DNA from 2 places in the Caballeronia jiangsuensis genome. Region 2 is predicted to be linked to the other one. Evidence: predicted binding sites of a transcription regulator. Region 2 holds the regulator's gene; the other holds the start of a gene.

Region 1 (4,193 bases), on a different contig from region 2:
ACCCGCGCTCGTATTCGACGGCATGTGGATGTCGCGGTACGGACGCGCATCGATGCGGCCGTGTTCCTTGGCATCGGCGAAATCGTCGAGTGCGCGCACGGCCGGGATATTCGCGAAGTTGTAGACGGGCGGCGGCGAGCTCATCGTCCACTCGAGCGTGCGGCCGTTCCACGGATCGCCGCTGATGTCGCGATACGCGGGCTGATTGCGGCGGACGATGCTCACGACGATTTGCAGGACCTGGAACACGACGCCCAGCGCGATGATGCCCACGCCGACAGCAGCGGCGATGAAGAAGGGCTGCCATGCCGGGTTGTCGTAGTGATTCAGGCGGCGCGTCGCACCCATGAAGCCGAGGATGTAGATCGGCACGAACGCGACGAAGAAGCCCACGAACCAGCAGATGAACGCGTTGCGGCCGAGCTTTTCGTCGAGCTTGAAGCCGAACACCTTCGGCCACCAGTACTGCACGCCCGCGAAGTAACCGAACACCACGCCGCCGATGATCGCGTTATGGAAGTGCGCGATCAAAAACAGCGAGTTGTGCAGCACGAAGTCCGCGCCCGGGATCGCCAGCATCACGCCGGTCATGCCGCCGAGCGTGAAGGTGATGACGAAGCCGATGGTCCACAGCACGGGCGTCGTGAACTGCACGCGGCCGCGATACATCGTGAAGAGCCAGTTGAAGATCTTCACGCCGGTCGGGATGGAAATGATCATCGTCATAATGCCGAAGAAGGCATTGACGTTCGCGCCCGAGCCCATCGTGAAGAAGTGGTGCAGCCACACGAGGAACGACAGCACCATGATGCAGCACGTCGCCCAGACCATCGTCTTGTAGCCGAACAGCGGCTTCTTCGAGAACGTCGCGACCACTTCCGAATAGATGCCGAACGCGGGCAGAACCAGGATGTAGACCTCGGGGTGACCCCAGGCCCAGATCAGGTTCAGGTAGACCATCGGGTTGCCGCCGCCGTCGTTCGTGAAGAAGTGCATGCCCATGTAGCGGTCCAGCGCCAGCAGCGCGAGCGCCACGGTCAGGATCGGGAACGTGGCCATGATCAGCACGTTCGAGCAGAACGCCGTCCACGTGAAGACGGGCAGCTTCATCCACGTCATGCCGGGCGCGCGCATCTTCACGATCGTGACGAAGAAGTTCACCGCCGTCAGCAGCGTGCCGATGCCGGACAACTGCAACGCCCAGATGTAGTAGTCCACGCCGACGCCCGGATTGAACTGCGTCTCGGAGAGCGGCGGATACGCGAGCCAGCCTGTCGAAGAGAACTCGCCGATGAAGAGCGACAGGTTGATCAGGATAGCGGCCACGGCCGTCATCCAGAACGACAGCGAGTTGATGAACGGGAAGGCCACGTCACGCGCGCCGATCTGCAGGGGCACGACGAGGTTGAAGAACGCGACCAGCAGCGCCATGGCCATGAAGAAGATCATGATGGTGCCGTGGGCCGAGAAAATCTGGTCGAAGTGATGCGCCGGCAGATACCCCGGCGAATCGAGCGCGATGGCCTGCTGAATGCGCATCATGACGGCGTCGGCGAAGCCGCGCACGAGCATCAGCCCGGCGACGACGAGATACATGACGCCGATGCGCTTGTGATCGACCGAAGTCAGATACTCGCGCCAGAGCCAGCCCCATTTGCCGAGTTTGGTGAGAAGGGCGACCGTACCGAGTGCGAGGATCGCCATGAAGACGGTCGCCCCCATGATGATGGGCTCGTGGTACGGGATCGCCTCAAGCGTTAATTTGCCGAACATGGCTTACCCCTTTGTTACACAATTTGCGCCTACGACCGAGTTGCCGTAGTTGTACTTCGCGACGATGTTGCTGAAGAGCTTCGGATCGACGGTCGAGAAGTAGCGCACGGCAACCTTCTCGCTCGGGCGCGCGACGCCGGTGTAGACGTCCATGCTCAATGCCTCGGGCGCGTTTCTGACTTGCTTGAGCCACGCGTCGAAGTCGGCGTTGGACATGGCCAGCGCGCGGAACTTCATGTCGGAGAAGCCTTTGCCGCTGTAGTTCGCCGAAATGCCCGCGTAGTCGCCCGCGTGATCGGTCAGGAGGTGCAGCTTCGTCTGCATGCCGGCCATTGCGTAGATCTGGCCGCCGAGTTCCGGGATGAAGAACGAGTTCATCACCGAATCCGACGTGATGCGGAAGTTCACCGGCGTGCCCACCGGAAACGCGAGCTGGTTCACCGACGCCACGCCCAGATCCGGATAGATGAACAGCCACTTCCAGTCGAGCGCCACGACTTCGACGTTGATCGGCTTGACGCTGGATTCCAGCGGCTTGTACGGATCGAGTTCGTGCGTGGATTTCCACGTGAGGATGCCGAGGTACAGGATGATGATCGCGGGGATGATCCAGACCACGACTTCGATGGCCGTGGAGTGCGCCCACTTCGGCGCGTAGGTGGCGTTCTTGTTGGACGCCCGATAGCGCCATGCGATGAACAGGGTGAGCAGAATCACCGGAACCACGACCAGAAGCATGGTGTAAGTCGCGGTGGCGATCAGCGAGGATTCCGCTGCGCCGATCACGCCTTTCGACTCCAAAACCTCCAGCTTGCATCCCGAAAGACCGACACTGGCTATCAGCCCCGATAACAATGGCACTGCTAAACGTTGGGTATTTTCATTCATTGCATTCGCTGGTTTCTATGATCGAAGCGTCCCGGGGAGAACGCCACTGCACGGCTTTGCGCCGCGTCAAGATCATGCCACGCGGGATTTTTCGCGATGGCCCGAATGTTTGGAAAATTGTTTCAGATCAAGCTGATGCGACAGGGTGTCGCGCGCGATATGACTCTTCGGGAGTGACCCGAAAGGGCAGGAGAGTCTACAACGAATGGTTGACGTCGCGGGTGTCATAAAAGGTGGCTCGGCGCGGGTCAAATCATGTCGCAAAGATGAAAATGATCGTCCGGCGCGGGCCCCATCGGCACGCGCCGATTTCCAGAAGGCATCAGACAATATGAAGAAGAAAATCTCGATTCTCGCCGCCAGCTTGCTGGCACCTGTATTCGCCCACGCCGCGTGTTCCGATTTCATGCAGACATGGGTCGACAAATTGCATCACGGGCGAACGCTCGATTCGCGCCTTGCCGTTTGCAAGGAATGGCCGACCAACCCGGATCTCACGCTCGCCGTATTGCCGCTGAAGCAGAAAGGCGATAGCGACGACGAAGGCATCGACGATGTGGAGGTTCTCGTGGCAGACAGCGCTTCCGGCTCGGTGATCGCGCACGTCTACGAGCCGAACGCGATTACTTTCGACGCTGTTCGGGTGGACGGCATCGAACTCGATACGGCGCGGTATCAACTGAAGCCGGGAAATCGCGCGTTCGGCGTGCGGGTCGATTACTCCGGCTCGTCGCGCGTGAATCCCTTTGGCTCGACGTCGCTGAATCTTTATACGATCGAAGGTCAGACATTGCGCAAGCTTGTCGACCGGCTGGCTATGTCGAACTACAGCGGCGAGAACGACGGAGCGTGTGACGGCTATCTCGATTCCACGACCCGGACGATCGATATCGGTCCTGCGGGCCGCGAGGGATACGCGGCTCTGAAAATCGCTGAAAAGTCGACCCACACAGTGAACAAAATGGTCGGCCAAACCTGCACTGACAGGGACTCGCCGGCGCTGCGCAAGAACTTCACATTGGAATACAACAACGGACATTACATCGTTCCGAAGGCGCTGCGACAGGACTAGAAAAGGCGCGATGCGCATTCCACGCGCGGGCTTCGCAAACGACGTGAAGCTCAAACCCGCTAACCCATCCGAACTACGCCGCACTGACTAGCGGCACGACGTCGCCGCATCCGCATGGCGGATAGGCGTCTCGCGCGACGTTCCTTACCCTTGTCGATAAAGCAGCAACGACAAGGGAAGGACGATGAGCGTCGTCGACACACACTTCGAATCCAAAGCATCGACCGACATGCGAGCCTGGCGCGTGCTCGGCGCCAGCACGTTCGCATTCACGATCTGCTTCGCCGTCTGGATGGCCTTCGCCATCCTCGGCATTCCCCTCAAAAAGCAGTTGCATCTCACCGATACCGAGTTCGGCCTCATCGCCGCGACGCCCGTGCTCACCGGCTCGCTGTTGCGCGTGCCGCTCGGCATCTGGACCGACCGCTTCGGCGGCCGCCCCGTGTTCTTCTGCACGATG
Region 2 (4,193 bases):
CGCGCCGGCCTGTTCGCGGCGCACGGCCGCCCGCGCTTCGTAATAGGCGGCGGTGCCGGCCATCACGTTGAACGCGCGCGCGTTCGGCTCGAAAACCGAATAGAGGCCGATCACATACGCGTCGAATTGCCTCGCGAGTTGCAGCGCGGTTTCCAGACGGGGATGGGCGCGCACGCTCGTATCGAGGTGCACGAGGATCGTCTTGTAGCTCATCGAATGACTCCTGGAGTCCACTGAGAGTTGATGGCCCCGAGTCTAAGGAGACGCCGCCATTGTTCGCTTGACTCAGATCAACGGAAGCGGGGTCGCGCGCCGATGCGCTTGCGCTTGATTCAGGTCAATTGCGCAGACGGGCACCGCGATAGAGTGAGTGCGTTCGCCGCGCCGTGTGGGCGATCGCATCGCACAGACGTGAAGGACGAAAGACGATGTACCGCAATATCCTGGTTGCGCTCGATGGCAGTGAATGCTCGCAACGCGCGCTCGACGAGGCGATCCGTATCGGCGCGCTCGCCAGGGTGTACATCGTCTTCGTCATCGACGTGGCCGCGCTTTCGTCGTTTCCTGCGCAGTATCGCGTGAGCGTGCGCGAGGACGGCACGCGCACGCTGGAGACCGCGCAGGCGCGCGCGATCGCGGCCGGCATCGACTGCGAAACCGAACTCGCCGAAACGCGCAACGTGACCGACACGATCGCGAAATGCCTGCAGCGACGCGCGGCGCATATGCCCGCCGATCTCGTCGTGATGGGCACGCATGGCCGGACCGGATTGCGGCGGCTTGCGCTTGGCAGCGTCGCCGAAGCTTTCGTCAGACGCTCGACGTGTCCCGTGCTGCTGATGCGTGCGTCGAATGGTGAGGGCAAGGATGGGTGAGGATCATCGGCCTGACAGGAGAAACAATCACATGGGCCTCGGAATGCAGATCGCCTACCTCGGCTTTTCCGGCTCGAACGTGATCGAACGGGAAGCGGGCGTCGAACTCGTGCGGCTTGCGGGCGTCGCGACGGATATCGTCGATTGCCGGCTCACGATCAAGGCCTGTCCCGATCCGTCAGGGCAACCCGTCTACGATGCGCAACTGGTGCTTCTCACGCGCGACTCCGAGCAGGTCACGGTGCAACGCAACGCCGACGCCGACCCGACCGTGGCGATGCATCACGCCTTCGACGACGCCGTGCGAATCCTGCGCGAGCGGTATTGATCCAGATCAATACGCAGCGCGAATTCATGGCCGAGACTCAGTGGATATGCGCCGCAGGTCGAAACCATTGCGAGGTATCGGCATGAACATCACCTTTCCCAGCCAGCCGCCCGTCTATCAGGGCGATGTCCCTTCACTCACGTTCGCCGCCTTCGCCGATGGCGAGCGCATCGCGTGCACCATTTCCGCCGAGGCGCTGGAAGATCACTTCGGTGCTGCGTCGTGGCGGGAGGAAGATTTACAGCAGGCTTTCGAGAGCCATCGCTCGTCGATCGAAGGGGCCGCCGAACATGTGCTGAGCCGCGTCGGCGGCACATCGGTCATGCTGCGCAGCGGATTTTTCCGCTTCCGTCAGGCACGCGCTCAGACTTCTTCGAGCCGGGCCTGATCGAGAATCCGCACGTCGCGGCCGCGCGCATCGATCACGCCGGCTTTCTGCAGCCTGGAGAACATGCGGCTGACGGTTTCGATCTTCAGGCCGAGATAGCTGCCGATTTCTTCGCGCGTCATGCGCAGGACGAACTGCGCCGGCGAATAGCCGCGCGCCTTCATGCGCGTCGAGAGATTGAGCAGGAAGGCCGCGACGCGCTGCTCCGCCGTCATCGTGCCGAGCATCATCATGAGGTTGGATTCGCGCACGATTTCGCCGCACATCACGCGATGCACGTGATGCTGGAGCGCCCTGACTTCGCGGCACAGCAATTCGAGCAGATCGAACGGAATGATGCAGACGACGCTGTCTTCCAGCGCGATCGCATCGCACGTGTGGCGATCGGCGCTCACGCCGTCGAGCCCGAGCGCATCGCCCGGCAGATGAAAACCCGTGACCTGCTCGTGGCCCTCGCGGTGCATGACGACGGTCTTGAAGCATCCGCTGCGCACCGCGTAGAGACTCTGGAACGGATCGCTGCAACGGAAGAGCGTTTCGCCGCGCCGCACCGAGCGCGTCGAGCAGATGATCGCGTCGAGACGTTCGTAATCGACCGGCGATAGATCCGACGGCATGCAGATGCGCTGCATCGAGCATGTCGAACAACGTGTGTTCGTGCGCTTCACCTCGGCTCTCGTGCCGAGAGTCTCTGCGCTCGCGGGAATCATGCTGCGCCTCCTGTCGGACCGGATCGCGCATCGATGCGCGATCCTGAATGCCTCGCATCGGATTATTGGCCGTTTCATCTCGAAAATAAATCGGCGCAGGCGGATCGTGCTGTAGGCGATCGGGAAGCCGTGTAGGGAAACGCTGACACGCGTCGAAACGGATCAGGCGCCGTCGTCGTCGAAAAGCTGATGGCGCACCGCGTAACGCACGAGCGCTGCTTCGTGCGGCATGCGCATCTTGTCGAGGATGCGCGCCTTGTAGGTGCTGACGGTCTTCGCGCTCACACACAGCGCCTCGCCGATATCGCTGATCGACTCGCCCGCGCACAAGCGCCGGAACACCTCGAACTCGCGGTTCGACAGGCGCTGATGCGGCAGCGCGTCGGCGGGTTCGCTGAGGCTCTGCGCGAAGCGTTCGGCCATCGCGAGGCTCACGTAGACGCCGCCCGACGCGACCTTGCCGACCGCCGCGACCAGTTCCGCGCTCGCGCTTTCCTTGGTGATGTATCCCGACGCCCCCGCCTTGAAGGCGCGCGCGGCGTATTGCTGTTCGGCGTGCATGGTGAGCACGAGGATGCGCATTTCGGGCTTTTCGTCCTTGATCTGCTTGAGCAGGTCGAGGCCGCCGCGGCCCGGCATCGAAAGATCGAGCACGAGGACGTCGGCATCGGTCGCGCGTGCGAGCGTGAGGGTGGCCGGTCCGTCGCTCGCTTCGCCGGCGACCTCGAAGCCGTGTGCGTTCGCGAGGATGTGGCGCAGGCCGTCGCGCACGAGTGCATGGTCATCGGCAATCAGCACTCTTATCGTCATCGATGCGATTCCTTTTGTCGACCGACTCGCGCGGAGTTCGAGTTTACCGACGACAGCCTCGTAGCGCTTGATTCAAATCAAGGGAAGCCGTCGCCGGCGCGATGCCCGAGCGGAATCTCCGCGCGAATGCGAAAGCCTTCGCCGGGCGCGCTGCGAAACGCGATGACGCCGCCCAGTTGACGCACGCGCTCGCCCATGCCGAGCAGGCCGAACGCGCCGGCGGCGCGCCCGCGCGTGACATCGGCGCCGCAGCCGTCGTCTTCTATGGTCAGCGTGCAGCGCGACTGCGCGCAGACGATCGCGATGCGCGCCTCGCTGGCCCGCGCATGGCGCACGATGTTCGTGAGCGCTTCCTGAACCAGCCGGAAGACCGAGGTGGAGGCGGTCGTGTCGAATCCGTCTTCCTCGCCTTCGAGATCCAGATGAATCGTCAGATCGTAGCGCCGGCGAAAGTCGCAGGCGAGCCAGTCGATCGCGGCGAAGAGACCGAGGTCGTCGAGCACGGGCGGACGCAGGCCTGCCGCGATGCGCCGCACCGATCCGATGATCGTGTCGATCTGCGCGAGCGATTGCTTCGCGATATGCGCATCGTGCGCGCCGGTGTCGAGGAGGGATATCTGCATCTTCAGCGCGGCGAGTTGCTGACCGAGATCGTCGTGCAGTTCGCGGGCGATCGACGCGCGCTCGTTTTCGAGCGCGCTCTGCACGTGCGCGGAGAGTTCGCGCGCGTGTTGCAGTTCGGTGAGCCGCAACCGGTCGGTCATGTCGCGCGTGACTTTGGCGAAGCCGAGCAGATTGCCGCGCGCGTCGTGCAGCGCGGTGATGACGACGTTCGCCCAGAAGCGGCTCGCATCCTTGCGAACGCGCCAGCCTTCGTCTTCGACGCGCCCGGCCTGCGCCGCTATCGCGAGCTCGCTTTGCGGTTTGCCTGCCGCGATGTCCTCGGGCGGATAGAAGACGGAAAAATGACTGCCGACGATTTCCCGCGCGTCATAGCCCTTGATCCTTTTTGCGCCGTTGTTCCATGTCGCGACGTTGCCGTGCGCGTCGAGCAGGAAGATCGCGTAGTCTTCGACGGCCTC

The links. Region 2 encodes FNR, which switches genes on or off when oxygen is low (the NO sensors DNR and NnrR bind a similar motif). Its sites were predicted from a motif close to TTGATNNNNATCAA; they were not measured.
Region 1: a site for FNR is predicted at 2,779-2,792, ahead of cyoA (ubiquinol oxidase subunit II). Genes of this name have one in related genera too.

The regions. Positions count from the first base shown of each region.
Region 1 covers NZ_JAQQDB010000021.1:80,908-85,100, reverse strand. The annotation lists gene cyoB (cytochrome o ubiquinol oxidase subunit I) at 1-1,773, opposite strand, end outside; gene cyoA (ubiquinol oxidase subunit II) at 1,777-2,661, opposite strand; gene PQR08_RS22195 (PA3715 family protein) at 2,867-3,733, shown strand; gene PQR08_RS22190 (MFS transporter) at 3,918-4,193, shown strand, end outside.
Region 2 covers NZ_JAQQDB010000006.1:207,627-211,819, forward strand. The annotation lists gene PQR08_RS08810 (putative universal stress family protein) at 1-213, opposite strand, end outside; gene PQR08_RS08815 (universal stress protein) at 429-875, shown strand; gene PQR08_RS08820 (hypothetical protein) at 907-1,203, shown strand; gene PQR08_RS08825 (DUF1488 family protein) at 1,286-1,591, shown strand; gene fnr (fumarate/nitrate reduction transcriptional regulator Fnr) at 1,567-2,301, opposite strand; gene PQR08_RS08835 (response regulator) at 2,464-3,111, opposite strand; gene PQR08_RS08840 (PAS domain-containing sensor histidine kinase) at 3,189-4,193, opposite strand, start outside.